One region of the Nodularia sp. UHCC 0506 genome, then DNA from elsewhere that is predicted to be linked to it. Evidence: predicted binding sites of a transcription regulator. Region 1 holds the regulator's gene; each other region holds the start of a gene.
What was found. Region 1 encodes NtcA, which controls nitrogen genes in cyanobacteria. Its sites were predicted from a motif close to TNTGTANNNNNNNNTACANA; they were not measured.
Positions count from the first base shown of each region.

Region 2: the regulator NtcA is predicted to act here: its motif matches at 5,216-5,235, upstream of VB654_RS04755 (cell division protein SepF).
Region 3: the regulator NtcA is predicted to act here: its motif matches at 5,862-5,881, upstream of rpe (ribulose-phosphate 3-epimerase).

Region 1 covers NZ_JAYGHH010000006.1:157,778-170,130, reverse strand. Annotated here, with positions in the region: gene VB654_RS06950 (ABC transporter ATP-binding protein) at 1-300, opposite strand, end outside; gene hisB (imidazoleglycerol-phosphate dehydratase HisB) at 541-1,161, opposite strand; gene fabI (enoyl-ACP reductase FabI) at 1,228-2,004, opposite strand; gene ntcA (global nitrogen regulator NtcA) at 2,380-3,051, shown strand; gene VB654_RS06930 (DUF3084 domain-containing protein) at 3,301-4,686, shown strand; gene VB654_RS06925 (pre-16S rRNA-processing nuclease YqgF) at 4,727-5,173, shown strand; gene VB654_RS06920 (DUF3146 family protein) at 5,188-5,451, opposite strand; gene pdxH (pyridoxamine 5'-phosphate oxidase) at 5,539-6,183, shown strand; gene VB654_RS06910 (DUF3153 domain-containing protein) at 6,241-7,143, opposite strand; gene VB654_RS06905 (tetratricopeptide repeat protein) at 7,160-7,678, opposite strand; gene VB654_RS06900 (hypothetical protein) at 7,849-8,382, shown strand; gene argB (acetylglutamate kinase) at 8,379-9,272, opposite strand; gene VB654_RS06890 (SWIM zinc finger family protein) at 9,353-10,192, opposite strand; gene VB654_RS06885 (DUF4351 domain-containing protein) at 10,274-11,209, opposite strand; gene VB654_RS06880 (DEAD/DEAH box helicase) at 11,393-12,353, opposite strand, start outside.
Region 2 covers NZ_JAYGHH010000004.1:55,811-68,163, reverse strand. Annotated here, with positions in the region: gene VB654_RS04775 (1-acyl-sn-glycerol-3-phosphate acyltransferase) at 1-98, shown strand, start outside; gene VB654_RS04770 (hypothetical protein) at 269-460, opposite strand; gene VB654_RS04765 (RNA helicase) at 643-3,318, opposite strand; gene proC (pyrroline-5-carboxylate reductase) at 3,477-4,289, opposite strand; gene VB654_RS04755 (cell division protein SepF) at 4,510-5,112, opposite strand; gene VB654_RS04750 (YggS family pyridoxal phosphate-dependent enzyme) at 5,612-6,280, opposite strand; gene pipX (transcriptional coactivator PipX) at 6,277-6,555, opposite strand; gene VB654_RS04740 (energy-coupling factor transporter transmembrane protein EcfT) at 6,857-7,786, opposite strand; gene VB654_RS04735 (hypothetical protein) at 7,998-8,141, shown strand; gene der (ribosome biogenesis GTPase Der) at 8,134-9,498, opposite strand; gene VB654_RS04725 (cytochrome b/b6 domain-containing protein) at 9,719-10,447, shown strand; gene VB654_RS04720 (hypothetical protein) at 10,486-11,595, opposite strand; gene VB654_RS04715 (molecular chaperone) at 11,830-12,353, opposite strand, start outside.
Region 3 covers NZ_JAYGHH010000014.1:1,012-8,438, forward strand. Annotated here, with positions in the region: gene ilvB (biosynthetic-type acetolactate synthase large subunit) at 1-1,072, shown strand, start outside; gene dacB (D-alanyl-D-alanine carboxypeptidase/D-alanyl-D-alanine-endopeptidase) at 1,245-2,708, shown strand; gene tmk (dTMP kinase) at 2,766-3,395, opposite strand; gene VB654_RS10840 (S8 family serine peptidase) at 4,125-5,729, opposite strand; gene rpe (ribulose-phosphate 3-epimerase) at 5,908-6,615, shown strand; gene VB654_RS10850 (GIY-YIG nuclease family protein) at 6,754-7,416, opposite strand.

The DNA.
Region 1 (12,353 bases):
AATAAGTTGCTTAGTAGAGCGATCGCCTAATGGCTGACCCAATAATACACCCTTACCTGAACTGGGGCGGATAATTCCCAGCAACAGTTTTAATAGGGTAGTTTTGCCAGCCCCATTTGGCCCTAATAACCCAAAGGTTTCGCCTTTGTAGACCTGAACCGAACAGCTTTTGAGCGAGACAATTTTTTGATTCAGCCAAAAACCCGTGCGATAAACTTTTCGCAAATCAGCAGTGAGGACTACTGGCGGATTATCAATAGTATTTAGTTGAGGATCAGGGATATCTACACCAGACTTCATAGCCACAATTATAACAACTGCCAAGGCGATCATGTCAGTGTTGATTGCTGGAAGTCCTTGAATTAGCTGGGTTGATACTCAGCATTCCCCTGCCTATACGGACGGGTTTACCAAGGATTTCGACGGACTACAGACTCACTGCCAAAACCCGCCCCCTACCCACTCAGCACTTTCATACACCACTAAGTTTGACAATGATCACAAATTGAGTAGCTCAGTGGTTCCTTTAACCTTGACATTCTATAGGATACCCTTAGAACTGGGAATTGTACCAGCACGACGAGAATCAATTTCCACCGCCATGCGGGTTGCCCTAGCAAAAGCTTTAAATGTCGCCTCAATAATATGATGGGAGTTAATGCCATCTAGTTGACGAATGTGCAGTGTCATTTGGCTATGGTTGACCAAGGCGACAAAGAATTCCCGAACTAGCTGAGTGTCATAGGTTCCCACTCGCTGAGTAGGAATTGACAAACCATAGCTCAGATGAGGTCTACCAGAAAAGTCCAGCGCCACTTGCACTAAAGCTTCATCTAATGGGGCGAGAAAATTCCCAAACCGAACGATACCTTTTCTGTTACCTAGAGCTTGACTAAACGCTTGCCCTAAAGTGATACCCACATCTTCATTGGTGTGGTGGTCATCAATTTCCCAATCTCCCTGGGCTTGGACATTTAAATCAATCAGCCCGTGGGAAGAAATCTGATGCAACATATGATCCAAAAACGGAATCCCGGTGGCTGCTGTGCAGATGCCTGTACCATCCAAGTTGATCGTAACTTTTATATCAGTTTCGCCAGTGGTGCGATGAACAGAAGCAGTGCGAGCAGTTTCAGTTGAACTTAGGCAATCTGTTTGCATAGTTAAAGGGTATTAGGGGCAGGGGCAGGGTGCAGGGGGGAGAAGATGTATCTCAATGACTAATGACTACATTCCCATGATTTCATATCCTGCATCTACATACAAAACTTGCCCTGTAATGCCACTGGCTAAATCGCTAGACAAGAAAGCCGCAGTATTGCCTACCTCTTGCTGCGTCACAGTGCGCCGTAGGGGAGCTACTTCTTCTACATGGTGAATCATATCTAAAATTCCGCCTACTGCTGAAGAAGCTAATGTACGTATCGGCCCGGCAGAAATGGCATTGACTCGAATGTTATTTGGCCCCAGTTCAGCAGCCAAATAACGTACACTAGATTCTAATCCGGCTTTAGCTACTCCCATGACGTTGTAGTTAGGAATTGCTTTCGCGCCGCCTAAATATGTCAAAGTGATAATGCTACCACCTTCTGTCATGAGGGGTTTGGCCGCACCGCTTAACTGCACTAGCGAATAGGTACTGATTTCTAACGCCGTTTTGAAACCAGAACGTGAGGTTTGGCTAAAATCGCCAGTCAAATCATCTCGGTTAGCGAAGGCTAAACAGTGGATGAGAATATCTAATTTCTCCCACTTATCCCGGATGGCGGCAAAGGTAGATTCAATTTGTGCATCATCTTGAACATTACAGGGAACAAATAAACTGGGGTTGAGAGGTTCCACCAACTCCGCCACTTTTTTCTCCATTTTGCCGCGCTCATCTGGCAGGTAGGTAATACCCAGGTTAGCCCCGGCTTTGTGCAGTTGTTGAGCAATCCCCCAGGCAATGGAACGGTTGTTGGCAATCCCTGTAACTAAGGCGTTTTTTCCAGTCAGATTCAGCATAAAAATTGTGAATGTGATCAATCATTAGGAGCATACTAGAATCTGAGGCGAGTTTGTCTTAGTTCTGCACAACTTTTGCAAAAATGATCATTAGGAGAACTGTTTTTTGAAAAGTTTCTCCAGATAATCCTGAAGATATTCTCAAGATATCGTGAATTTTTGGGGAAAAAACCTGATGACCACAACTGTGCAAGAACTTATAACAACTACTCGCTAAAAACATCAAAAATTATGTATCATTATGAACAAATAACTGCGAAGTTGTGGCTTTGAGTATAGGAATGCACAGAAAGGTTGACGGTGCTTTATTGATTTTTCAGGTGTATTCTTAGGTAATCAGTTTTTGTTTTTCCGGCATTGGGTAGGGGAAGGGAGATGATCGTGACACAAGATAAAGCCCTAGCAAATGTATTTCGTCAGATGGCGACCGGAGCATTTCCTCCAGTTGTAGAAACATTTGAACGCAATAAAACAATATTTTTTCCCGGCGATCCTGCTGAACGAGTTTATTTTCTTTTAAAGGGTGCTGTGAAACTTTCCAGGGTGTATGAGGCAGGAGAGGAAATAACGGTAGCACTGCTGCGGGAAAATAGTGTTTTTGGTGTGTTGTCATTACTGACGGGAAATAAATCCGATAGATTCTATCATGCGGTGGCATTTACACCTGTAGAGTTACTGTCAGCGCCAATTGAACAGGTTGAGCAAGCGTTTAAGGAAAATCCAGAATTATCTATGTTGATGCTGCGAGGCCTTTCTTCGCGGATTCTCCAAACAGAGATGATGATCGAAACTCTCGCTCACCGTGATATGGGTTCAAGACTGGTGAGTTTTCTGTTAATTCTTTGTCGTGATTTTGGGGTTCCTTGTGCTGATGGGATTACGATTGATTTGAAGTTATCTCATCAGGCGATCGCAGAAGCAATTGGTTCAACTCGTGTAACTGTAACTCGTTTACTAGGGGACTTGCGTGAAAAACAGATGATTTCAATCCACAAAAAGAAGATTACCGTGCATAAACCTGTCACCTTAAGTAAGCAGTTCACTTGAATTTCCCTCGAATATGGTAAAATCAGGGGGTCAGTAAAGACGTTAAAGCCTAAGTGTAGACTACGGTCAAATAAACGCTCAACACCTAAACCAACAGGGTTTAACGCCTCGATAATTGCGATACAAAGCAAAATCTTTGTAGAATTCCACTATGGTGATAGTGGGAATATCAAAAGGTAATGAATGAAAGTAGTAGGCTGTATCTGGAAGCATTATGCCTCCGGCACACTAGGTGAACGGTAGCTGAAGATGACCACCGGGTACATCCTGATAGCAGCAATTTTAATTTTGGGGGGCGTAATTGCCACCGTGGGCGATCGCATTGGCACACGAGTTGGCAAAGCACGCCTCTCACTATTTAACCTGCGTCCGAAAAAAACGGCTGTACTAGTAACTATTTTTACTGGTGGGTTAATTTCGGCATCAACATTAGGAATCTTATTTGCAGCTGATAAAGGACTGCGCCAAGGGGTATTTGAGCTTGAAGATATTCAAAAAGACCTGAGAAATAAGCGGGAACAGCTAAAAACTGCCGAAACTGAAAAAAGTCAAGTAGAGATTGAGTTAAGTACAGCTAGAACTGAGCAAACCAAAGCACAGCGAGACTTACAGGTAATTAACAAATCCTTGCAAGCAGCTAACGCGAAACAAGAAGCCACACAAACTCAACTTCAACGCACCCAAAACCAGTTAGCTGAACTGGTGAGCCAGTATCGACGAGCCTTAACTGAACTGCAAAGTGTTTATGATGAGAGAGAGACATTGCAGGGGGCGATTGAGGAACTCCGAGCAGAACGGCAACGGCTGTACGCAGAAGCTAAAACAGCTATTAACCAACGCGATCGCAAAATTGCCCAATTGGATGGATTGATCAAAAAACGCAATCAAGAAATTGCTTCGCGAGAGCAAGTGATAGCCACAAGGGAATCTCGCCTCAAAGAATTGGAAAAACAACAGAATTATTTAGAACAAGAAGTAGCAAGGCTAGAAAAATTTTATCAGTCATACCGTGACCTGCGTCTAGGTAAGTTAGCACTGGTTCGCAATCAAGTTTTAGCTGCGAACGTGGTTCGCGTTAATCAAGCCAGTGAAGCTCGTCAAGCAGTCATGCAGCTTTTGCAAATAGCTAACCAGAATGCCAATATTCAATTAACAGAACCGGGAGAAAAACCGACAAATAAAGAGTTACTGGGTATTACTCAACAAAGAGTAGAGCAACTCAGCCAGCAAATTAACGACGGTCGAGAGTATGTGGTGCGAATCTTCTCTGCTGGCAATTATGTGAGGGGAGAAGACCAGATAGAATTTTTTGCGGATGCAGCCCGAAATCAATTGGTTTTTTCCGAAGGCGAGGTACTAGCGACAACTACTGCTAATCCCAAAATTATGTCATCCTATCAGCTATCGCAAAGACTGGATTTGATCATTTCGGCTGCGGAATTTCGGGCGCGGAATGCCGGGATTGTCGAGGGTGTGTTAAGAGAAGGCTCTCATCTACGCTTTTTCTTACAATTAAGACAGTATGAGCAACCATTAGAAATTAAAGCGATCGCTAGGGAGGATACTTATACAGCAGGCCCTTTAAGAATTAAGTTATTGGCAATTTTTAACGGCGTAGTTGTTTTTAGCACTTAAGAAATAAACAGAAGATTCAAATAATTTAAGTGTATTTTTTATGACTTTTAGTGAATTTTCACCAACACAACCAGTCATCTTGGGCTTTGATCCCGGTAAAGATAAGTGTGGTTTAGCAGTCATGGGACTAGATCGGCAATTGTACTATCACCAGGTTGTGACAGCACAAAAGGCGATCGCCACCATTGAAACCCTGCGTCAACAGTTTCCCGTCTCCTTATTAGTCATGGGTGATCAAACCACCTCTAAACAGTGGAAACAGCAACTGCGTGAGGCCTTGATCGAGCAGCTAAGTATAATTTTAGTTGATGAGCGTTACAGCACCTTAGAAGCACGCGATCGCTACTGGCAGATGTATCCACCCAAAGGGCTAACAAAACTCTTACCACAGGGCATGAGACAGCCACCAAGACCCATAGACGACATAGTTGCCCTCCTCTTAATTGAAAGATACTTAAATCGCCTAACTACTAGTGTTGAAGATTGACCCATTAACAATGACTAAAGTTCAGCCCTAATAGTAAAAGCATAATCTCCCCCAGGTTCTAGCTGATAATCTTGCTGTTCTAAGAAACGACCGAGAGGTTCTTTAATCAGGGCGCGACCTTGGGACGGCTTTACAGACAGTTCTCCTCGGCGAAAATGCCATTTAAAATGCCACTCAAAGCTACCCGCACTTACTTCCCCCTCAAGAAAGCCGAGTTGCCACGATTGACGGATAATTCTGACATGGGCGGTAGTTTCTGGAAGACGTTTGGCACTCACAATGCTTTATGTCACGTGTGGGATAACAGCCCAATCAATAGGCTACTTCTTTTATTTACCAAACTTATCTAAAATATACAAATTGACATGGACAAGACCGTAGCAGACCTTCGCAAAGATTACACCTTGGAAGGTTTGAGTGAAGCCGAGATTAACCCTAATCCCTTTATTCAGTTTAAAAAATGGTTTGAACAAGCACTAGCAGCCCAACTTCCTGAACCGAATGCGATGACTCTGGCTACTGCTACACCAGATGGTCAGCCTTCAGCCAGAATGGTATTACTGAAAGATTTCGATGAACGGGGCTTTGTTTTGTTCACTAATTACAACAGTCATAAAGGACAAGAACTAGCAGCAAATCCTCAAGCAGCTTTAGTTTTTTGGTGGGCGGAATTGGAACGTCAAGTCAGAATTGTGGGGACAGTCGAAAAAATTGCCCCAGAACAGTCTGATAGTTATTTTGAGATGCGTCCACCCAATAGTCGTTTAGGTGCGTGGGCTTCTCATCAAAGTCAGGTAATCTGGGGGAGAGAAGTTTTAGAACAACAATTGCAGGAATTTCAGGAAAAATATAAAAATCAGGAAGTTCCTCGACCACCTCATTGGGGAGGCTACCGAGTCATCCCCAGCAAAATTGAGTTTTGGCAAGGTCGCTCCAGTCGTCTGCATGACCGCTTGCTGTATACTCGCGGTGATAATCACAGTTGGAAAATTGAGCGCTTATCACCATGAATAATTTTGGATTTTGGATTGTCATGTAATCTAAAATCTGAAATCTAAAATTGCTTCTTATTCCGTGGCTGCTGCTTTGGTATCAGATGCAAATTGAACTCTGGGATCTGGCATAAAGGTATATCTCAGGTAAATTCCTCCCCAGATGAACAGGATAATTAACAAACCACCAATACCCAGGGGACTAGGTAGCCAGAAAATAACTTCTATGTGGTTGAGTTGACCTGGCTGGAGTTGCCATACTAATTGCTTACCTTGCTTTTGAGGATTGATAGCGGTTTCAGTTCGTTGAATATTTCTAGCTCCCCAAGGGGTTTTTATGCTAAATTCTAGATCGAGAATTGAACCAGTGTCAGATAATACGTTACCTCTGCTGGCAATTAAGGAGAGCGATCGCAAGTCTAAATCATAAATTAAGCGATTCCTCACTAACAGCACAAAATTGTTCTGATTGATGAGTAAATTAGATTCAATTTTCGGTAATTCTGATGTAGATGCTTTCTGCAAAGCCTCAGCTTTTTGATTAGTCCGAGAGTTAAAAAAATCGTTGAATTTTTCTTGCAACTCTTGACCATTACTAAAAGGAATTTTTACAATAATTTCTTCTGGAGAAATCCGTTGAGTTTTACCTTCTAGTTGACGGGTGCGCCGTTCTATGCTATGTAACCATTCATATACATAGTCACCACTAAAGCTGGTGAGTCGTTCTCCCAGTTTAATATGTTGTACGATTTCGCCACTATTTGAGTTATTGAAGGTAACACCGGCATCGTAATCAACACAACCGGTTAGCAGCAGTGATGATAACAGAACCAGCCACAAAATAGGATTTTTGATCGGAAAGATCCGACGAATGAGACTCCGACTGATCAGCTTGATGAATAATGCCATTTTGATTAACACAAAACTGAATGCTTTGGTGAATCTCACTAAAATCTTTCTGAAAATAGAATAATTCATCATAATCTCCCAAAAACTAAAAACTCAACCAAGCCAAGTACGAGAGTGTTAACACAATAACAATTAGTGCTACCCCAATAAAGCGATTATCTTGGGTATTCACTTGGCTAAGGTCTGCTAATTCTGGTTCAGTAGGTGCTTGACGAGAAGCTTTTGCGTAATTTCCAGATGCCCGAATTTTGGCATCATTATCAGACAATGTGCCTAAATCTGGGATTTCCGTCATCCACTCACTGGGGCGTTGGAGTTTCGGGGCTTTTAAAATGTAAAGTAACTCTTTTGCCTGTTTGCTGGTTTCTGGGAAAGGATGACGTTGGAGTTGTTGACAAAGAGCGATCGCTTCTTCAGTCCGCCCAGCTGCTTCATAAGCTGTTACCAGCCAGAGTTCAACTTCACCTCCAAGGCGAGAATTTCGAGATAACAAGGCGCTGGCTTTTTCCAAGTTTTCTACAGCTTCTCGATATTTCCCATTTTCAAAGTTAAGTTTTCCAGCCTGATAACGACTTCTGGCAATTTCTAAACTTTCTGTACTCACGTTTTACACACCAATCAGCACTGCTTGAAATTTGTCGATGTCAGCAATTTTTTGAGAATTTTCTGAAAAGCTGACAAAATGGAAGTTGATTAACGTTTAAAATTTTAACCAAGTAGCTGCGGCTATTTACTGAAAAAAATTCAGATTATCAAATGCAGGTGAGCAAAAATATGCTAAAAATCAAGCATTTACAACTGAATTGGCTAGGAATAGGAATAATTTGCTCTGTCATCAGCGCTACAATTACCCCAGTGGCTGCCCAGCGTGTCATCATCATTAATAACACTGTGAGAATTAATCAGCCGCCTGCTGTTGGTTCTTTTATTTATGGTAGTCCGATTCCTACCCCCATGCCTGTCAATCCAAGCACAGGGTTAATTCCCAGACGCAGCAGCGATCGCGACTATCACTCTTATCCTGTATTTAAGCCAAATGTGAACCCTAATTCTGGGTTGATTAATTCAACTTTAATTAATCCCATATTTCGGAACTCAACCCTAGTTAATCCCGTGATTTTTAATCATAATTCCCAGAAAAATACACCATTGAGGAGGCGATCTGCTGGTAACAGCGCTGTGCGATCGCAGGTGAGAATGAATCGACATCGTGTCAGATCCACAGGACGATCTACTAGCAGCAGCGCTTCAAAAACGCGCGTAATTTTGAACTATCCCGATTTAAACTCAGATTATTCACCGTTTTAGGAAAACTGGGAACCAAGGATCATAGTACCAATACCACCGTCAGTAAAGACTTCTAAGAGTAGGGCGTGGGGAATGCGACCATCAATTATATGTGCTGCACTTACGCCTTGGGCAAGCGAGCGCACACAACAATTCACTTTTGGAATCATCCCACCGCTAACTATACCATTGGTAATCAATTCACGGGCTTGGCGAATATCGACTTTAGGAATCAAGCTAGATGGATCTTTGTAATCCTTGAGAATACCTGGCGTGTCAGTCAGTAAAATCAACTTTTCCGCACCCAAAGCGGCAGCGATTTCCCCAGCCACCGTATCAGCGTTAATATTGTAAGCCTGTCCCTTTTCGTCTGTAGCGACGCTAGACACCACCGGAATATAGCCACTACTAGAAAGAGTTTCCAAAATTTTAATATTTACACTACTGACTTCCCCTACAAAACCAATACCTTCTTGATCCTGGGGACGGGCTGTAATCAAATTACCATCCTTACCACAAAGACCCACCGCCAAACCCCCAGCCCGGCTAATGAGGGAAACAATCTCCTTATTAACTCGACCGACTAAAACCATTTCCACTACATCCATAGTGGGCGCATCGGTGACACGCAGACCATTTTTAAATTGTGCTTCGATACCCAGTTTAGTTAACCAACTATTAATTTCTGGACCACCACCATGTACCAGAATGGGACGCAAGCCAACGCAGGATAAAAAGACAATATCCCGCATTACTTTGTCTTTTAGGGTGCTATCTTTCATAGCTGCACCACCATATTTCACCACAACAGTCCGACCCACAAATTGTTGAATGTAAGGTAGTGCTTCACTGAGTACACGGACACGAGTAGCTTCCGTTTCCCTGATATATTCCGAATCGTTATCCATCACGAGGGGCTATTGAGATTTAAAACTTATTTAGTCAGTTTAGAAGAATTTGGAACCTGCAACAATCTTTCCCACCTCAGACCTCAACCCCCTCCCATATTCATCGCAGCTAACATTGCTTGCTGACTTACCTGTTTATAGACAGTATCTAAATATTTTGTCACCACATCACCAGATGTTGAGGTTACTGATCCTTCTTCAGTTTTCGCTAAAGGAATCGCCCCCAATACATCTAATACTGTTTCGCTACTCGACGGCGTAATCACCACCAAAGAAGATTCTAAAGGTTCATGATATTGCCAGAAATCACCAAGATTAACAGAAAATTGCGGGTGAGTCGTTGTCGTTTGTTTAATATCAGGTGTTTTAGGTGCTGTCACTTCGACCTTAGCACCGCGTAGCTGACGTAAATCACTGATAATTTGTTCTTTAGTGCGGCCGCGTAATTGAAACAGTACAAAAGGGTCTTCACTGAAGCGATCGCCTAACTGATAGTATACAGCACCAATATGTTTACAAGGATTGGCTTTATCAGGACAAGAGCATTTACTGTGAACATCAGCAAGTGTAAACGGAAATAAAGACAGACCATTAGCTGTGAAAACTTCTTCAATATTTTGAGGCATTTCCCCAGCTAACAGCTTGGCTGCAAAAATCGCCCTTTGGGACATAGTTTCAATCACATAACCCCATTCTTCCTCACTAAAATGGTCAATAGAAAGAGAAACCTTATAAGGTTCAGGTTCGCTACCTTGGACTCTAGCTAAAACCTTTGCCCCTGTAAACTCAATATTTAAAACATTACCTTGACGAGAATAATTTCTCGCTCGTTCCAAACGCTTTTTAAACCGATAAGAATCCAGTAACTCTAGCCACTTTTGTGACCACCATTCTCTACTTGCTTGTAAGGTATCGTTATTCATAAATAAATACAAAAATTTGGCTCAGGTATACAAGCAAAATCCTAGTAATAAAAGGCTTATGGCAAGCCATATCTACCTAGCTTAAACTTGTTGTAAATTATTTAACCAACTTTGTAAATCTTCTACAGTATTTAAATCAAATATTGCCTCTCCTAAAGCCTCAATAACTTCTATATTTAAACTTCTGATTTCAGTTTCTAATTCTCTATCAATTTGGCCAAACTTTTTATTAATTAACCTGAGAATCAAATTTTTTTCTCTTTCAATGCCTCTTTCAATGCCTGTCTCAATTCCTTCTTCCATCCAACTGGTGACAATTTGCATAACTTCCTCCTTCTCTTCTTTGATTAATGTACCTATTTCTACTTGAAATTTCTCTTCTTCTATTTTATTCAATCTCAAATATGTGTCAATAAACCCTGATATCAATTGCATTTTGGCTGGATTTAATTTTAAGGTAACTAATAACCTTAAACATTCTGCCTTGACTTTTGGCCTATCTTCTGGTGCTATATTCATTTTTGACATCAAAGCCGATGCAACTGGATTTGGACGAATTAAAAAGTCTCGCCAGTTGAGTTGATTGAGTTGCACTACTTGATAATTAAATTTTAGCACTTCAAAATCAGGAAAGTTGATTTGATAGTTATTCACGGCTACGGTTTTGGGTGAGTCGTAGGAAAATATAACTATCGGATATATTGGCAAGTCCAATTTTTCATCTAATCTCGCAAAATAACGAAACATTCTTTGATTAAATTTCGGTCTTGCACCTGATTCGGCTTCAATATGAATCACAAAGTAAGACGGTTGACCTAGAAATTTAACTTTAACTATTAGGTCTGTTTCATATTTGTCTCCTGCGGTGACATCCGTAAATATTTCTTTGTCTAAAAATGTAATTGATGTAGTGTCTACATATTCGAGAACTTGAGGAAAGAATAGTTCTAGAAATTCTATGAAAAAATTTGATATTAGTTCTTTGAATAAGCGGTCATGGTCTATCTTGTTTGTCATCTTGTTATCTAAATAAAATTAGAAAAAAGCTTTAATTGCGGTGCTATTTTCATATGGCTTTTCCTAATCATATAAGCTATATCATAGCCCCCTCCTCGCACCCCCCTCAATCCCCCCGAAAAGGATAAACCTTTGATATGGGAGGGGGTTGGGGGTGGGGTTCTTATACTACTTTCTTGTTCTTTAAACTTCATCTTCTTCAATTATCGCACTACGATCAAGAATGAGTAAATCACGTAGTTGGTCTGTATCCATTTCAGTTAGCCACTCTTCACCAGCCCCAACAACTTGTTCAGCCAATTGTTTTTTACTTTCAATCATGTCATGAATTTTCTCTTCTAACGTGCCAGTACAGACAAATTTATGCACTTGCACATTTCGAGTTTGACCAATACGAAATACTCTATCTGTCGCTTGATTTTCCACTGCGGGATTCCACCATCTATCAAAGTGAAAGACATGATTAGCCCTAGTTAAATTCAAGCCTACCCCACCCGCTTTTAAAGAAAGAATCATAATCGGGGGTCCTTGAGGGTCTTGTTGGAAACGGTCAATCATTTCCTCTCGTTGTTTTTTAGTGCTTCCACCATATAAAAAGAATATTTCTTTCCCAAGTGTTTGCTGTAAATGGGCTTTTAATAACTTACCCCATTCAGCAAATTGAGTGAAAATTAAAGCCCTATCGCCTTCCTCCAAAGCTACCATTAGCATTTCATCTAGCCGTTGCAGTTTAGCAGAACTATGTTCTTTTAATGTCGAGGCTTTCAAATATTGGGCTGGATGATTACAAATTTGTTTAAGTTTGACGAGTAAAGCTAAAATCATCCCTCGACGCTGCAAACCCTCAGCAGATTCAATTTCTGCTAAAGATGCTTCCACGACTTGTTGATAAAGTGCAGCTTGTTCAGCAGCAAGACCACAAAAAACCGTCATTTCTTGCTTTTCTGGCAAATCTTGAATAATATCACGATCTGTTTTTAGACGACGTAGAATAAACGGTTGAACTAAAGCCCGTAATTGATTTAAAGATGCAGTGTCACCATACTTTTCAATTGGCATAGCAAACCGTCTTTGGAAAAATTGGCGATTTCCCAAATACCCAGGGTTGAGAAAATCTAAAATAGACCACAATTCTTGCAGTTTA
Region 2 (12,353 bases), on a different contig from region 1:
AACGATACCCAGCGTATAAAGAAAATCGTTTGGAAGCTAGAAAAGCCGTAGCTGATTTGACCAATGATTTGCAGCAAGAATTGGAAAATTTAATTTGAAAGTTTGTAGTGAGGACTTTAGTCCTCTACACAATACTTAAGCCCTCACTACAAAATCAATTGTAACAATTATTATAAGTATTAAGTTTTATGAATAAAAGCTCAACAAATTTCTTAGTATTTAGATTTCAAGCAACATTAAATAAATTTAATTTTTTATTTAATTATTATTAATCTTCTCCAACTTTAATATCTATAACTATACGTCTTGGCGGATAAATAGTGAAATTAAGTTCATTTCCACCAAGCTCTTTTAATAAGTAACTAGTAGCTTCTTCATCACATCTAACAATTGCATGAGCTATTGCAGCATAATTAGGGTTTTCTGTGAGTAATGGTTTAATAGCTGCAATTGGTATCATAAGGTTACATTAATGATATTTAAAATTTAATTCTAGTGGTTCTCCTACCCCAGCACCAATTACAAGCATTTTGTATTGTAAAAGTGTTTTCGGTAATGTAAAAATTAGGGTTGGGGAAACCCTTCCTCGCTGGTAATGGGAAGTTGCGAGGAGGGAAAATATTAGCTGAAACTCAAAATGGTTCAATCAGCTATCTCATTGACTGGGAACCGATCAATTAATTGCATCGCCCGATAAGCATTACGTTGGAAATCTTTCGATAAATGCGGAACGTGGGGGATTTGAGATAATAAATCCAAAGTCCGGCGTAAAATTCTCACCACATCCCCTTCATCCAAAGTGGTATTTTCGCAGAGTTCTGTCCACGGTGTTCCTAACGCCCACTTTTCCACTATGGCAATTAATTCAAGTTCCAACCAGATAGGCAAAGCGACATTGTACCGCCGTTGCAATTGAAATATTTTGCGGCGAATATTCCGCAATTTTGCCAAGGCTTCTACTACTTCATTGCTAAGTTCAAAGTGGACTCTACTATCTGGACGAGGGGTTTCAATCACTAAAGCGGCTGCTGCTGCTGCTAAATGATGGGGATCTAAATTATCAAATTCACCACTAGCGAACACTAAACCCAGCCATAATTCATTTTCTCCTCGAATGGCGGCGGCAATTTGCCCTAATTTCGTGGGAACTAAATTATCTAAACAGTCAAAGTGCTGCAAGATGGAAATTAAATTGACAAATTCTTCCCAATGGCGTTGTGAGTGTTCCTCGACTTGTGATTGTAATTGTTCCAGTTCAGCTTCTAATTCCACATAACGCGCCCGGCGTTTGAAAATTTTGCTGACATTGCCTGATTGATGAATGGGATTTGCTTCTAATTGTTCTTGAACTGCGGTGACGCGACTGAGTTGTTCGGCCACTTCTGGAGGCATATATATTGACCCTTCTCCAGACTCAGGAATGCGTTGCGCGATCGCAAATGTCTCTTCACTCCCACGCAGCGATTGACCGGGCTTTAACAGCAATTCAGGTGGTGGTACGATATGCTCTGGCACATCCACTCGTGGCAACTCAGCATACAAATCGACGACATCCTTAGTTGTCACCACATACCAGCGATTATCTTGCCCCAAGCAAATCAAATAAGGAGCTTCGCCATTACCAGGAGTTTTTCCGACTAATATTGCTGTTATGGGTATAGATACAGCAATGTTTTTACCTTTGAGACTCAACAGTGTTCCCGACACGGCAAAGCTCAACATCATCACAAATTCTTCTTGCCGATTTTCTACTGCTTGTTCTTGCAGGGTTGATAATAAATGGCGTTCTACTTTCAAGCGTTGCCGTAATTTCTCATAAACTGCTAGTTCTTGTTCATTAACTGCGGCAATTTGTTCGTGAAGTTGGGCTAATTGGGTTTGCAGTTCGGTAATCTCTTCATACTCTGGTCTTAAATGCACAGTTGCCATGTACTGCCCAAAACTGCGTTCTATGAGTTCCTTTGCTTGCTCCAGTGTATGAATTTGCAGCAAGTTCAGTACCATTCCATAGCTTGGCGTAAACTGACTCACTAATGGATCTGGTTTAGATGTCGCTAAATACGCCGCTTCCTTCGAGCCTTCAAAGGGGGTTTGGACTGTGACTACATGACCTTGTAAATCCATGCCCCGGCGACCAGCCCGCCCAGCCATCTGGAGGAATTCCGAAGCGTTTAATAAGCGATGTCCAGAATCAGTCCGTTTGGAAAGGGTGGAAATAACTGTTGTCCGGGCTGGCATATTAATTCCCGCCGCTAGTGTCTCTGTGGCGAAGACGACTTTAATTAGTCCTTGTTGAAATAGTTCTTCTACTAGTCCTTTCCACGCAGGTAAAATTCCAGCATGGTGAGCAGCGACACCTCTGTACAGGGGCGCAATTTGCCCAGAACGCCCGGCTTCAGGATTACGAGCTAAAAAATTATCAATTTGCTCGCGTAATATTTGCGACTCGTCATTATTTACCAACCATAAATCACCAACTTCTGCAACTGCTTTATCACATCCCCGGCGACTGAAAATAAAGTAAATCGCTGGGAGCATATCCCGTTGTTGTAGCTGGCTGAGGGTATAAACTATCCCAGGGGCTTCTGGTCTACCATTTCGACCCCTGTCTCCTTGCTTCCTTTTACCTCTGTTTGCCAGACGGGGATTGATTTTGTTTTTGCTTTCATTCAGCAGGGGAAACAGCCCTTTGGGATTGCAATAGTAAAATTCTAAGGGGACTGGACGAAAATCGGAATAAATCAGGTCTGTGGGACCGTGAACGCGATTCAACCAGTCGGTGAGTTGGTCGCTATTGGCAACAGTTGCGGAAAGAGCTGCCAGTTGAATTTCACGAGGACAATAAATAATGGATTCTTCCCAAACTGTTCCTCTTTGGCGATCATTCATGTAGTGGCACTCATCTAGCACCACAGCTTCCACGTCTACTAAAGAAATACCGACTTGCCCGATGGGTGTGCCATAGAGCATATTGCGGAAGATTTCTGTAGTCATCACCAGAATTGGTGCATCTCTGTTAATAGAAATATCTCCAGTTAACAGTCCAACTTGGTCATACCCAAATTGCTCACGAAAATCACGTAATTTCTGATTTGATAATGCCTTGAGGGGTGTGGTGTAAAACACCCGTTTTCCTCGTGATAAGGCTCTATAGATGGCATATTCCCCAACTAACGTTTTGCCCGAACCTGTGGGCGCACATACGACTACGGAGCGTCCAGAATTTAGGGACGCGATCGCATCTTGTTGGAATTGATCCAATTCAAAGGGAAATATTAACCCTAAGTCAAGTTCTGGAGATGGTGCGGGATAATTCACTCAATCAAATTTGCAACCGGACTTTTTACTATATTAACGGCTATTTTGTCAACTTCGTTAGTCATTAGTCATTGAGAAATAATATAATATATCTTCTCTTACTCAGCACTCCCTACTCCCTACTCCCTACTCAGCACTCAGCACTCAGCACTCAGCACTTACTTTCCTAACTCTTGCGATCGCAGTGCCGCCGCTTTGACTGCTTCAATTAATGCTGAACGAAATCCTGCTTTTTCTAGTTGGGCAATTCCAGCTATTGTTGTACCACCGGGACTGGTAACACGGTCTTTGAGTTCTGCGGGGTGGATTTTGTTTTCTTGCAACAGTGTCGCTGTTCCTAAGACAGTTTGCAGGGCTAGTTGATTGGCGATCCCTCTGGGTAATCCTGCTGCTACTCCCCCGTCTGCCAGTGATTCTACCATCAAGGCTACGTAAGCAGGACCACTACCAGATAGTCCTGTGACTGCATCCATGAGTATTTCGGAAACTTCTACCACTTGTCCCACTGCCGAAAAAACTTGATGTGCTATTTTGTGATGCTTGGGACTGGTGTATGCACCTAAACACATGGCGGTAATTCCCGCCCCCACTGTGGCTGGGGTGTTGGGCATGGCTCTAATGACTGGTAACTGGGGAAATGCTGATTCTAGTTGGCTTAAGGATACTCCAGCTAAAATCGAAATTACTAAAGGCGAAATTTGAATAGTCAGAACGTCTGCTAATTCTTGAGCGATCGCACTGAATACTTGTGGTTTTATTGCTAAAAATACTACTTCGTTAGCTTCCGTAAAAACCAGTCCATTATCTGTAGTGACAGTTACATTATATTTTTGTCGCAAATAGCTTTGGCGTGTCGGTAGGGGTTCGCTAACTATAACTTCTGATGGTTGATAGATTTCCCGCGCAATCAGGCGGGATAACAGGGCTTCTCCCATGACTCCGCCACCAATTAAGCCAAATTTAATAGTCATTCAGTTATATAGTCAATCGTCAATAAGAGCAGGTTTAACCTATTAATCTATGGTATGGAAAAGTGCTGAATGCTGGGTATAAACCCTTTTGCTTCAGGGGTTTCAAGCAATTAACACTGACCTAACAGCCTTAGCAGTTGCTATACAATACCATATTTCATTAAACCCGCCCGTACAATCGTCAAAAATTTTGGTTTCTGAACCTTTGACTAATTTGCAGTTACTGTACCATGCGGTTAACGTCGTTGCCCCAGGCTTGATTTGGTGTACTTGCGGGACGTGAAGGACGAACGGGCGTTTGTGGTACTTCATGAATAACTCCACCTTGGGTGCTGACTTGCACACAACTAGGCGTAAACAAAAAGATGCTTTCTCCGATTCGCTCTTGATGTCCATCGAGGGCGTAAGTCCCACCAGCGACAAAATCAACTGCTCGTTGTGCTTGATCCGGGTCCATGATGGTCAAGTTTAAAACAACTGACTTACGCTCTCTGAGGGCTTGAATTGCTTGGGGCATTTCTTCAAATGTACGCGGCTCAAGTACTAACACTTCTGAAATACCGTTAATCGCTCCTGGCATATTAATCACATTCCCCATCGTAGACTTTGTTCCTGAGGCTACATCATCACCCATTGTAGTCATGGGTTCCCGCCAGCGTCGATTTTGAGCAGTGGCTTCTGCTGGTGCTGTTTGGGGATTTTCTTCTTGATAAAGGTTTTGGTAGTTACCAGGATCTGTATCGGTTTCTTCTTCGTAATATTCGTATTCCACTTGCTCATTCAGACCTACAAAGTCTCGCAGTTTCGTAAATATGTTGTTCATTCTTATGCTCCTGATAAAAGTTACCCTGATTGCTTTGGCTATTAGTTAATGTAACCAGACTTGATTGCTACAAAGTTCAGACGACTTAATAATTTTATCGCTGTCTGTAGCTTCTATTACAACTAGGGTTAATGAATTGACGTTTTGGGGAACGCCTGTAGATTAACTCACACGCAATAATGAGTCAAGATTATAGCCTAATGATTGTTTGAAATAAAGATGACTTTCTCCCGCATTTTTTTGAGGGTTAATCTCAGTGGCTACTTAATTAATGGTATGATAACACACAGCATTTATAAAAATACCTCTGTATTTTATTCCTCCTCATTTTGATCCCAGAACCAAAGATCAACTCATACCCCAGCTAAAGTACAAGGCATTGAGAGTCATTATTCATTGGGACTAACGATGGTGAACTAAGGACTAAATCGATGGAAGATTATACCGCAGACCCTCTTCAGCCAGAGGATTTCCGCCGATTTCCAGGATAGCTTACAGCCTAAGTGCGTTGACCAAATAAGATAGTTCCTAATCGTACCATCGTTGATCCCGCTAGTACTGCCAGGCGATAGTCTCCTGACATACCCATTGAAAGTTCCTGCATTTTCAGGTGTGACCAGTTTTGCTGCTGAATTTCTCTGGCTAATTTGGCAGTATCATTAAATACATTCATGGTTTCAGTTTCATTCAAGCCTAAAGGCGGAATTGTCATCAAACCCTGAATTTGCAAATCTTTACATTGGTTGAGGTCAGATAAGTCAGCGAGTAGTGCTGCCACACTCCAACCCGACTTATTGGGGTCAGGAAGAATTTTTACTTGTAGACAAACTTGAGGACTGACTCCTAGTTGTGGCGCTAATTGATTTAAGCGCTGCGCCAGTTTCAAATTGTCTACAGAGTGAATCCAATCAAATAATTCCAGGGCTTTTTTAGCTTTATTACTTTGCAATCGTCCAATAAAGTGCCAGGTAATATCCGGTAAGTCTTGTAACTCGGCTTGTTTACTGGCAGCTTCTTGGATACGGTTCTCGCCAAAGTCACGAATTCCGGCGTTGTAAGCAGCGCGAATGGCTTCAGCCGGAAATGTCTTACTGACAGCAATTAACCGGACTGAAGGTGGTAGTGATTCCCTAATAGTGGTAATACGTTCGCTAATGGCACTGGTCATTGGAATGTACGTTGGAAAACACTCTGAAGTTGCTCATACTCTTGGGATTGACCACTGCGGCGTAGAGTACGCAAGCGATTTTCTAACAACATTCGAGCTTCAGTACGTCCTATAGACTGGAATTTGATCCCTTTAATGTCGTTTGCAACCAAAAAAAACAACCGTTGGGCATAAAGTGTAGTGAACAGATCCTGGTTCTCATCGACCATACAGATCCGATAAAGCAAACCCCAAGTTGGATGATTTATGTAAGTTTCTGAGATTTCTGGATTCATTTAATAGTCAAGGTAGGAGTATATATATCTTTTCGCAGATCAGTACAAATGTTCAGAAGATAATACACCCCTTTCGCCAGAATATTTGGTTAACTTATGGGAAAATCACTGATTCTGGCCATTGAATGGCTGTGTTCAAAACCTTGATTGTGTTTTGAATAGGCAGATGAAGCTGGCCGTAGAAGCGTAGAAATGCACAAGATATCAGAAAAGCAATTACTTATGTCTGTCTGCTTTGGCTCTTTTCCATATTGCCATAATTATCGCTCTATGGAGCAAAATGGGCAAGGGGATGATGAGGTTAAGCCAAATTTCCTAATACTATTCTAGCACCCCAGAATAGTGTGAGCATAGCGATCGCTAACCAATCTCTAGCTTTGAGGCGTAATTCGTGCCATTTGACTTGATGTTCGTTGGGACTGGTGAAACCGCGCACCATCATTGCACTAGCCATTTGTTCGGCACGTAAGAGGAGATTCTTTAACAATCTTTCTGCGACTGTCATTCCAACTTTGACTGCGCCTTTTAACCCCAGTTTTTTCCAATTAATTGCCCTAGTCATGACAGAACGAATTAAATTTTGTACTTCTTCGAGAACTAGGGGAATAAATCGCAAGGACAAAGTTAAGGTTAGAGTAATTTCAGTGACGGGGACTTTGAAGCGTCGTAGGGGTTGCATTAAGCTTTCTATTGCAGTCGTAATTTCTTCTGGTGCGGTTGTGAGCAAATATAGGTTACTGCTGTAAATTACGGTGAATATAATCGTACTGACTCTGATAGCCAAATCGATGGATCGGCGAGTTACTTTAACTGGCCCTTTATGAAATAGGATGTAGCTGTAGCCTTTGCTGTCGCCTCCTGTTGCGGCTGGGATAATATCGGTATTTCTGGCGTTTGCTGGCTGAGTTAATACTTGTTCGTTAGTGGGTAGGCGTGGCTGATATTGTACACCCAAACCATCAGGACTGATACTGATTAGTAGGAAAACAAACAGTGCTAGGGTTAACAGCCAGCCCATTTGTTGTTTCCAGACTCGCCGGGGTATTCTGGCGATGACAGTAAAAATAATTAATAGTGCAACCAGTAGTATTCGCCACTCGTTATTAGCAAAGCTGTAGCTAGTTAGAAAGCTCATCAACCAAGCAATTTTGACACGAGGATCGAGTTTATGTAGCCAAGTTTGCGGTTGTTCTAAGTACAGTCCAAGTGGTAGCGATCGCAATAAATCCATATTTGAATGCTGGGTAGTAGAATATCAGGGTTTGTATTCACTATTTTGACCTGACATACCCTGAAATATAACCCTTAAGGGGCAGGGGCTGTAATTCGTAATTCGTAATTCGTAGTTCGTAGTTCGTAATTCGTAATTCGTAATTCGTAATTCTCTACTAGGCAGGGAGCAGGGAGCAGGGAGCAGGGGTAAAGAAACGAGTTAGCCGGGCATGAAGTCAGCGATCGCCGTTGGCAGTGGCAGGGAGCAGGGAGCAGGGAGCAGGGGTAAAGAAACTTACTCAACACTTTCCCCACTCAGCACTCAGCACTCAGCACTCAGCACTTTCCCCACTCAGCACTCAGCACTCACTTAACGCGAGTCGCTCTATTGACGCTACCAACTTCCATCTCTCGCACCTTTTTACTGCGCCAAAGTAAACGCATGGGTGTACCTTTAAACCCTAATTGTTTGCGGAATTGTCTTTCAATGTAGCGGCGGTAGTTGTCATTAAAGCGTTTGGCTTCGTTGACGAATAGGGCAATGGTTGGGGGTTGGATGCCCACTTGAGTCCCATAGTAGATTTTGCCTTGACGACCACCCCTAGAAGCTGGGGGCGAATGCCAACTCACAGCGTCTGTCAGGACTTCGTTAATTACAGATGTACTCACACGGCGTTTGTGTGATTCAGCTGCTTCATTCACTAAGTCTAAAATTTTGTCTACCCGTTGTCCTGTGGAGGCACTGACAAAAATGATTTCTGCCCATTCTGTAAAGTGTAACCGGGCTTCTATTGTTTTTTCGTAGTCGTAAATGGTGTATGAGTCTTTTTCAATCGCATCCCATTTGTTGACGACGATAATACAAGCTCGACCTTCGTCAATAATTCGCCCGGCTAATTTTTGGTCTTGGTCTGTGACTCCATCTAAGGCATCAATGACCATTAAAACTACATCGGCGCGGCGAATTGCTTTGAAAGCACGGTTAATACTAAAGAATTCTGTACCGTAATCTATTTGTTTTTTTCTGCGAATGCCGGCGGTGTCAATTAAGCGATAGACTTGCTCATTCCGTGAAATTACGGTGTCAATAGCATCGCGTGTTGTCCCAGAAATGGGGCTAACAATTGACCTTTCTTCACCCACAAAAGAATTCAATAAACTGGATTTGCCGACATTGGGGCGGCCGATAATGGCTACTTTAATCTCGTTATCTTCTGCTATTTCTGTAACGATGGGGATGTGACTAATTAACTCGTCGAGTAATTCGCCTGTACCACTACCATGAATTGCGGAAATGGGGTAAGGTTCGCCCAAGCCTAATCCCCAAAATTCCGAGGCTTGAACTGCGCCTTGGTCTGGGGATTCACATTTATTTACAGCCAGTAAAACAGGTACTGGTTGTTGGCGTAACCATGTAGCAATTTCTTGATCAGACCCTGTGAGGCCAGTTTGACCGTCTACAACCAAAATAGCGGCGCTGGCTTGTGTAAGGGCTGTGAGTGCCTGTTGGCGAATCAATGGCAGGAATTCGGTATCGTCGTTAAAGACTAAACCGCCTGTATCTACAACTAGAAAATCGCGATCGCGCCAGTAAGATGGCATATAAGTGCGATCGCGTGTCACACCCGGTTCGTCGTGGACAATCGCCGTTTGTTCCCCGGCGAGACGATTAACCAGGGTGGATTTGCCCACATTCGGGCGACCGATAATAGCAACAATTGGCAGTCCCATAAAACCAGGGTGAGTGAGAGAGATAGTATATCACCTAATATCTATTTATTTTAACTTCTTTAATTCTTTTATTTAATTATTCAACCCTAATGCGAAATTTAATGGCGCATCTTAAAAGTCATTGTTATTCACTGTAACCAGCAGATTTTGATTCACAAGGGTTTATTTTTGAGATATTCTATAACCAAATGAGCCTTTTAAAATCGTTATCAATCAGCTTATGAGCCGTTCAGTCCCCTATCAGCCTTTGTTGTTGCGAATTTTGCATGGCATCAGTGGAATTTTAGTAATTACGGCAATCATTACCGGCTTTTTAGTTTACAACACCTTTGACCAAAGATTTGGTAAAATCCCCGTTCCCAAAATTGCTCCCATTCAGGATATTCACGGTACTTTGGGTTTATTCTTCTTACTTTTATTACCAGCGTTCACACTTTATAGCTTTCATGCTGGAGAAAAGCGGCTATTACAACCAGACTCTATCCAAAAACTCACACAGGTTGGTAAACCAATTTGGTGGATGAGTCTACAACGTATTGTTAATACTCTGATGTTGATTGCCTCGGTTTTGGCGGTAATCTCTGGCAGAATGATGAAGGAAGAATGGCTTCCTATAGGTGAACTTGATCACCTGTGGTATTATTTCCATCTCATTGCTTGGGTGATCATGGTTTGTTGTTTAGCTATTCATTTGTTGATGTCTGCTAAAGTGGGTGGTGCGCCATTGTTACTATCAATGTGGTCAGGGAAATTCCGCCCAGGAGATAGTCCGAGAAACTGGTATAGTCGTTTGCGTAGTTGGTCGAGTAATTTTCCCAATAATTTTAGTAGTGCTGAAATTAATCAGTTAATAGAAAGTAATTTTTCTCTGAGAATTATTCAAGTTATTGTATTGGTGGGAATTATTGTGGCTTTTGTGTCACCCCTGTTTTTTGCTGGTAATCAATAAGTTAATAAATAATCCATTACAAATGAAAATAGCTGTATCTAACGCAATGAGCGAAAAATTACCCGTCCTGGAGTTTCTTCTTGATTAATCCGTGCATAAACCCGCAGACAAGTTAAAATTTCTCCAGGAACACCGCCACAGTTCAGTTGTAGGTCGTCTTTGGAAAATTTACAGACATCGGCGTAGAGTCCAGATAATTGGCGAATCTTCACGTCATAACCCAGGTTAATCGCCGTTTGAGCAATTTTTTTCAAAATGCGTCGTGATTCTTGCTGTAAGTTTCCCCACCATGAATAACGCTCGACTGGAGGGATAAATACGAGGGAATGTATGGCTTCATCTATGTCTATCCATGCACGCAAACTGAATAATTCATCAGAATTTGACTCAGCTTGTTGTATGCGATGCCAGCGATCGCTTAAAGTATTGATATATTGAGTCCTTTGTTCTGGTTGAGACTGTAAAGGCATAATATCAAAGCTAAACACGCTTTTCAAGGCATGATGTAAATCTGGATCTATGTCTATAAATCTCAAAAATAGATGCACGAAACCAGCTAGACAATATAAATTTCCATATTCTGCAACTGGGTTAATTCCTGTTTTTAATAATGCTTTTTCAGACAGAGATAATCCTGGGGCTATTACAGCACCTTTAAGTCCGGGGTAGATAATTTCATCTCGGCTAAAAGGCAATTGATGTAGATGCAAATTATCTGCTAAAGCACCAATTCCGTGAGCGAATTCTAAAGCCTTTTGTCGCCAAGCTGTGGCTAAATTTTCGGGAACTCGCAGCAGTTTTCGGTGAATTTCGTGCCATAAATCAGCATCTGTTTGGCTTTGTAGTGATGAATTGCCTAAATATACTTTGAGTTCAGTATCAGCAACAAAGGCTTCTCGGAGATGAATCAGTTTTAACTCTCCTGGAGATGATATCTGGAGGAGGATATTTTCTGGAATAGACTCTGGCTGGGGTTGCAATAAGTTGGAGATTTCTTGTAGTAATTCGTCACATATTTCTGTTCCAGGATCAAGGGGAAATTCTGTGCGGGCTTGATTTAAGGTGGCTTCTAGTCCGTACAGGCTAAATTTTAGGAGTTTGGCTAATTCTGAGTTTTCTATTGCTAATAACTGACGTATTTGGTGCATGAATATTCATTATAAAATTTATTTTTTTCTCCCGCAATAGACACTAAAGTTAAGACGGTTCAGTTAGGTTATAACTTTTTGGGAAAGTCAATTTTTTAACGTTCGCGTAGCGTGCGCGCAGCGCATACCGCCAAGTACGCCTTGGCTCTAGCCTCTCCCTTTGGAAGAAGGACGCAGAGGGAAGAAGAAGAAGAAAGAAAGAAAGAAGGAAAGAAAGAAAGAGGGAAGAAATGCTTAATGTATACCGCAAAAGGGATCGCGTTCTTTATCAACTTCGTTGGGTTGCAGTTCTAGTTCCGCACGATAAACACATCCGGCTTGTTTGAGACATTCTTGGCTTGTGGATGTCCAATAGGGAACTTCTCCGGCGTGCATTCTGAGAATCCCTTTGTTATCGAGAGTTACACAATATTTACACGGGTAATCTGTGGTGATGTCTGGTTTACTTAATGCCCCAATTCGTATCCATTTTTTGCTATTAGTTGTAGTATCTGTTTGATAAATATAAAAAGTGTGCTGACTTGTTTGAGGAAAGGGTGGTAAAGGATTACTAACTAAACCGTTTTCGGGCTGATTGTCGCTACTATGGAGATAGTGAAATTCTCTGAGGAATTTACTTTCATCTTTGTCAACTTCAAATACTAAATGATAAGCATTTGGTTGGTCAACTGTGGCAGATTCAATGACATTGATAGCAATGTCACCATCATTTAAGTTTTGATGCGGTCTTTCTAAGGCAATATTCCACTTTAATTTAC
Region 3 (7,427 bases), on a different contig from region 1:
CGGTGCATTCGACGAGCATCATCCCTTGTCTGTGGGAATGTTGGGAATGCACGGTACTGCTTACGCTAACTTTGCCGTGACAGATTGCGACTTGTTAATCTGCGTTGGTGCGAGATTTGACGATCGCGTTACTGGTAAATTAGATGAATTCGCTTCCCATGCCAAAGTCATTCACATTGACATCGACCCCGCAGAAGTTGGTAAAAATAGAGTTCCTGAAGTCCCGATTGTCGGTGATGTGCGTCATGTCTTAGTTGACTTGTTACGTCGCTGTCAAGAAACAGGCATTAAACACATACCACACAAAAATCAAGAATGGTTGAATTTAGTTAACCGTTGGCGGCAAGACTACCCCCTACAAGTGCCTCAACATCCCGATAGCATTTCACCCCAAGAGGTGATTGTGGAAATTGGTCGCCAAGCCCCCCACGCGTTTTACACCACAGACGTTGGTCAACATCAAATGTGGGCAGCACAATTCCTGAAAAATGGCCCCAGACGTTGGATTTCTAGTGCTGGGTTAGGAACAATGGGTTTTGGTGTCCCGGCGGCTATGGGTGCAAAAGTCGCATTCCCTGATGAAGAAGTCATCTGTATCAGTGGTGATGCTAGTTTCCAGATGTGTTTGCAAGAATTGGGAACACTAGCACAGTACGGTATTAATGTCAAGACTGTAATTTTAAACAACGGTTGGCAAGGGATGGTGCGCCAGTGGCAACAAGCCTTTTATGGTGAGCGTTATTCATCTTCCAATATGGAAGTCGGGATGCCAGACATTGAGTTTTTAACCAAAGCTTATGGCATTAAGGGCATGGTAATTAGCAGTCGTGATCAGTTAAAAGATGCGATCGCACAGATGATAGCACATGATGGCCCCGTTGTGGTTGATATTCGAGTCACCAGAGACGAAAACTGTTATCCAATGGTAGCCCCAGGCAAAAGCAACGCTCAAATGATTGGTTTGCCTATACAGCCACCAAAAGCCGTAGTCGAACCAGTTTCCTGTAGCCATTGCGGGACAACAAACCCTCCTACCCATAACTTTTGTTCTGAGTGTGGGACTAAATTATAGGTGATGTACCTGAAATAATTTAGCAGAGGTTCAGATCCCCGAATTCTTCAAGAGGTCGGGGATATTTCGGTTATTGCTATAGGTGCAAGATGTTGGCATAGGAACAAATCCCTTGCTTTTTTGTCATAGAAAAAAATTACGAATTACGAATTACGAACTACGAATTATATTAATGTCTAAAAAAATTACCATTGGCTTATTGTCGCTGTTTCTGATTACTAAAATTGCTGTCACCCAACAAACAGCCAAAGCACAAACACCAGTCACACCGGCAATTACCACAAACACAATTTGTCCCGCCCAGTTAAAATCAGCCGTAGACACCATCACAAATAGCCCGGAATTTAGGCGAGTGCGTTGGGGAATTTTAGTCAAAAATCTCGCTAATGAACAAATTCTTTATAGTCGTGATGCTGAAAAATACTTTAATCCAGCTTCTAACACCAAATTATTAACAACAGCCGCAGCATTACAACAATTGGGTGCAGATTTTCGCATTCGTACCTCTGTTTATCAAGATGGCAATGGTGTTTTGCGTGTAGTCGGTAGAGGAGACCCCAGTTTAAAAGTACCACAACTGCAAGAACTAGCTAAACAATTACAGCAACAAGGAATTACGCAAGTTAACCAGTTGATTGCTGATGATAGTTATTTTCAAGGTGAAATTATTCATCCTAGTTGGGAATGGGAAGATTTAGCGGCTTATTATGGCGCGCCGGTTAACAGTTTAATTGTCAATGAAAATGCTTCTCTATTGACGGTTTCGCCCCAAACCATAGGAAAACCATTACAACTCAAATGGAATGAACCGGTGGAAGCATATCAATGGCTAGTGGAAAATAATTCTATAACTACTCAAAAAGATGAATCGGGTTTTGTTGCAGTTAGCCGGGGTTTAAGAGGGCCAATGCTGCGAATTCAAGGACAGATGGCTGTAAATTCTAACTCTACTATGAGAGCGGTCGCTGTTTTTGATCCCGTGCAAAATTTCTTGCGTCACTTCCGCCAAACTTTGGTGAAATCAGGAATTTCTGTGAATCAAATGTCATACGGTACTAGTGCAAAAAATGACCGAGAACTAGCCGCAGTGGAATCACCATCTTTATCTGAGTTGTTAAAAGAGACAAATATTAATAGTAATAATTTGTATGCTGAAGCTTTATTAAGGACTTTAGCGATTAAACAACCAGAAAAAACTAATCAAACTACAGCCGACGCAGGTTTAGCAGTTGTCAAGACTACTTTAACTCAATTAGGAGTAGATCCCACAAGTTACATATTAGTAGATGGTTCTGGGTTATCTCGCAAAAACTTAATTAGTCCCCAAGCTTTGGTGCAAACTTTACAGGCCATGACAAAATCACCACAAGCAGAAATTTTTCGGGCTTCTTTACCTGTTGCGGGTGTTAGCGGAACATTAAGAAATCGTTTGCGTGATACTCCGGCTGTAGAAATTGTCCAAGCCAAAACAGGTACTATGACAGGTGTAGTTTCCCTCTCAGGATATGTGAATGCACCCAATTATCAACCTTTAGCTTTCAGTATAATTGTCAATCATTCTGAACAACCAGCTAGGGTTGTGCGCCAATCAATAGATGAAATTGTCGTTTTACTAACACAATTACAGCGCTGTTAACACAAACAAGGATAGCTCTTCCTCTGTGCGCCTGGTGCGTCTCTGCGTGAAATCAACTCATAATTCCAACTTGTCCCGCAAAATTCCCTGAATTATGTCTTGCACTGCTGCTTGAGTTAAACTACCATCAACCCTGACAATTCTAGATGGATAAGATGCAGCTAACTCGGCATATCCTTGCTGCACACGCCGATGAAAAGCGATAGTTTCTTGTTCAATCCGGTCTAATCCTACTCCATCGCCTTGTTTTCTGGCAAGTCCCACTTCCACATCAACATCTAGCCAAATAGTTAAGTCACTTTCTAACCCAGAAGTGGCAATATAGTTAAGTTGATTAATTAAACTCATGTTCAAACCCCGACCATAACCTTGGTAGGCAGTGGTAGAATCAGTATAGCGATCGCACAATATATATTTCCCCTCTGCTAAATTTGGTTTCAGTTCTTGTTCAACGTGTTGCGCCCGGTCAGCAGCATACAATAATAATTCTGTCACCTCAGAAATTGATTTATTCTCGACTTTCTCCAGTAAAAGGCGGCGGAGATGTAAGCCTAACTCTGTTCCTCCCGGTTCACGCGTTACAACCACGGAGATACCTAAATGTTGCAACCATTCACAACAAAACTGCATTTGGCTAGTTTTGCCGCAGCCTTCTACCCCTTCAAATACAATTAACTTGCCACCCATGTTTTTAAGTTAGTTTAAATATACTGGTTTATGAACATTTGAATTAAGTTTGACCCGGAGGCTTAACTTTACCTCAAATGAATTAATTTTTATAGCCGTAGTCATATCACTGGGAACAATGCTAAACGCTTAAAGCTTTGAATTAACTGGGTTTATACTCATAACTTAACCTTTTGCTAGAGCAAGACTCGGTTTGCGTTTAAACACTGGATATCAAAGCAATTCTACAAACAACAATCAATGTTTTTACTTTAGTTTTTATACACAAAAAAGCACTTGAGAATTTGGATTACTCAAGTACTTTTCTGTAAAAGCATATACCAGTTCACTTGTTTGATGCCACATTTGCAAACGGCAAGATTTCTTGACGAGAAGCATTGCCAGAATTACTTGTAACAAACATTGTGTGAAGTGGTAGCACTCCTTGCACTATATCAATAGTAGCTCTTCTAGGATAAAATCGAACATTTTATTCGTGACAGTTTATGAACTAAACTTAGTTATAAATAATGCACTGTGCTTAGTCGCCATTAAAACTCCACTCTTCTTGTGTCAGAGCTACCCTGTATACACAAATGATCTAATCATTACCAACCTGAGCCAGTAGTCAGTAGTCGTATGACCGGACTAAAATAGTGGCTGATAATTTTCCCGGTTCTGGGCTGGCTAAAATTCCACAATAAGGCACGAATTTAGCTGTGTCAGTCCACCACTGACATTATTCCTGTTTTAATCTGAAGCAGATTTGGCAACACTCCACCAAGCTAAACCATAGGATTGAGTTGCTTCGTTGACCTGTTCACGAAACTGAACACGGATTTTATAGTTTCCAGTAGCCGGAACGGGGCAGAAAATATGTTCTACACTGTCAATTTTACTGACTGATGAGCAAGCAACACCAGTATCTGAATTTTGAGCATCTGCCTTGATTAAGTATAGGTCGAGGTTATTCAAACCGCGATCGCTAAAACTTTCATCCACATCATATCTCTGGTTTTTATTTGTATCATTTAACTCCACTAACCGATTCCAAATCAGAGTAATATTCACAAAACTGTCCTTTTTTAAAGGTTTATCCAAGGCATAATCCACCGTAGATCCAACATCTACCGTGCCATAATTCCAACCAATACTACGGACTGTACTTGATGCTCGCCATTGACCAGAGCTAAATTGCTGATAAGCCCGAAAAGTATTTAAATGACCAGTTCCCATTTGAGCATCCAAAGGAATTTGGGAATCTTGATAAGCATCAGATTTTAACCAGTTTTGATTTTGTTTATCAATCAGCGTCCGAGTCATTCCCAGGCGTAAGCCATCACCACTATCTTGCAGCTTGTCGGCGGAATTCAATAATACAGCCTTCATCACTTGATGACGGCGAGCATCAATACTCCAATTACGTTGTTGATTTTGTAGTTGTCGGTCACTAAATTCTTGCAACAAAGCCACAGTAGCCGTAACTTGAGGCGCAGCAAAGCTTGTTCCTGTCACCTTATTCAACTTACCATCTGGATTCAGCATCGGAATATTACTTCCTGGTGCAACCAAACCAATAGAACGACGACCATCAATATTAAACTCCTTACCAGCTAACCGAGCCGTAGCACCCTGGTTAACAGCCGCCAAATTAGAAACGTCAACTTTATTAAAAATACCTCTTCTGGGGGATGAAAAAGCAACGTTGAGTCCGTTATAATTATCTGTAGGAATAGGAATACCCCCTCTGCCTTGGTTCCCCGCGATCGCATACAAAACATCATGAACGCGACTAGACCAATCAAGACATAAAGTTAGTAAAGCATTACCATCTAAAACCGCATCAGGACGTGGGTCACGGCTCAGAGGTTCACCGAAGCTGAAGTTAATAGCACGGACATCATCACCATTTTGTAAGGCTATATGTTGTGCCGTCAAACACTCTTCCGCTTGCCCCATGTTTCTTGTAGAACCCACAGCAGACGAATACAACTGCGCCTTTGGAGCAACTCCAGGAAAAGCTTTGTCTCGACTGACCATAACACCAGCAACATTATAGGCGTGTGAGTCAACAGCAGTATTAGATTTAGCCGGTCCATCGCGCATAAACACACCCGCTAATGATACGGCACGATTTTGAGATACAGCCTTATCCCAGCCAAACATTCCCGGACGACCAATTTCTACCTGACCAATAGCAATCTTGCGCCCCAGTAAATTATAAGGAGGTTGGTGTAATCTCAGAGCATCAATGCCATTAGCACCTAAAGGATTTTGTAAAGCTGAAGCTAATACAGGCGCACTTAAACAAGAAGCACTCAATCCCCAAACTATCCAGCTTAGTTTTTTACCCATTGTCTAGTTGTTCGTAATGAGTTGTTATTAGTTATTGTTTATCAAGATAATTTTTTTTGCTTCCCTGTTCAGGAGTATTTCTTTCGTACTTTTAACCGGGTGGGATCAAAATTATCAGGATTGGCTCAATATTTTGTTACAATGCTTACAGACGAGAACGCTTTAAAACCCACTAACCATGACCCAAAAACCAGCTCAAAAGCCCATTGTGATCTCTCCATCTATCTTATCAGCCAATTTTAGTCGTCTAGGCGACGAAATCCGGGCTGTAGATGCCGCCGGAGCAGATTGGATTCATGTTGATGTAATGGATGGTCGCTTCGTACCTAACATTACCATCGGTCCTCTGGTTGTGGAGGCGATTCGCCCAGTGACAACCAAACCACTGGATGTCCACTTAATGATTGTAGAACCAGAAAAGTATGTAGAAGATTTTGCTAAAGCGGGAGCTGATATTATTTCCGTACATTGCGAGCATAATGCTTCCCCCCACCTGCATCGAACATTGGGACAAATTAAGGAACTAGGAAAGAAAGCTGGCGTTGTCCTCAACCCCGGTACTCCTTTAGTGCTAATTGAACACGTTCTAGACCTATGCGACTTAGTACTGATTATGAGCGTTAACCCCGGTTTTGGAGGTCAAAGCTTTATCCCCGGTGTGTTGCCAAAAATTCGCCAATTGCGCCAAATGTGTGACGAACGCGGTTTAGACCCCTGGATTGAAGTCGATGGGGGACTCAAGGCTAATAATACTTGGCAAGTTTTGGAAGCTGGTGCTAATGCAATTGTTGCTGGTTCAGCTGTATTTAAAGCCCCAGATTACGCTGAAGCTGTGTCATCTATTCGTAACAGTAAGCGTCCTGCGCCAGAATTGGCAAAGGTTTAATATTTCGCCAAATAAATAAATTTCAGTCACTTGAGAACCTCCCCAATTGAATTCGGGAGGTTCTATTATTTTATTCTATCGTCGGGGATAACGGCTATTTTCTATTCAAATCGGTGAAATTATTGTCAGAAATCCGGGCTAAGATTTAGTTTCCTCTGTCTGCGCGTCAATGACTGAACTCCAGTCATCATTTTTCACAGCTGCTTCGAGTTGAACCTGACGTTTTGCGACACTCGCATCCACCTTTTCTATTCCCTGAGACAAACTTGAATCAGCCATTGCTTTCCGCAATTTTAACTTTTTCTCCTCATAAGCTTGGCGTTCCACCTCTGACATTACCACCTTAGCTGCCTCACCTACCGTACTCGCCCACATTCCACCTTCAGCAGCATTTCCAGGTGGTGTAGTTTCTAGTTCTCTAATCCAAACATCTTGCAAATCTTCCATATCTTGACGTTTGGGAAACTTAAAAGTCTGCACACGCACAAAAGCGCATTTTTGCTCACCATATTGGCTAACATGACTGTTGAGAGAAAGCAACACATTCCGGGAATAGCCAATATACTGGGTTTGGTTTTCTGCATCCAAAACCGCATAAACTCCGGCAACTTTAGCATTTTGGTCAGCCATGCGCCAAGTTTCAAGAGGCATAATTTCTGCCCCATCATTTGCAAATACAGGCGTTACAGCCACTTCAGTGGTATTGTGTTCATCGTCAGAACTGTACAAAAATTCATGTAAACCACGGTGGTTGACTGGTACATTTTGATGCTCAATTGGCAAATTTTTCTCAGATTCCATCACAGTTAATC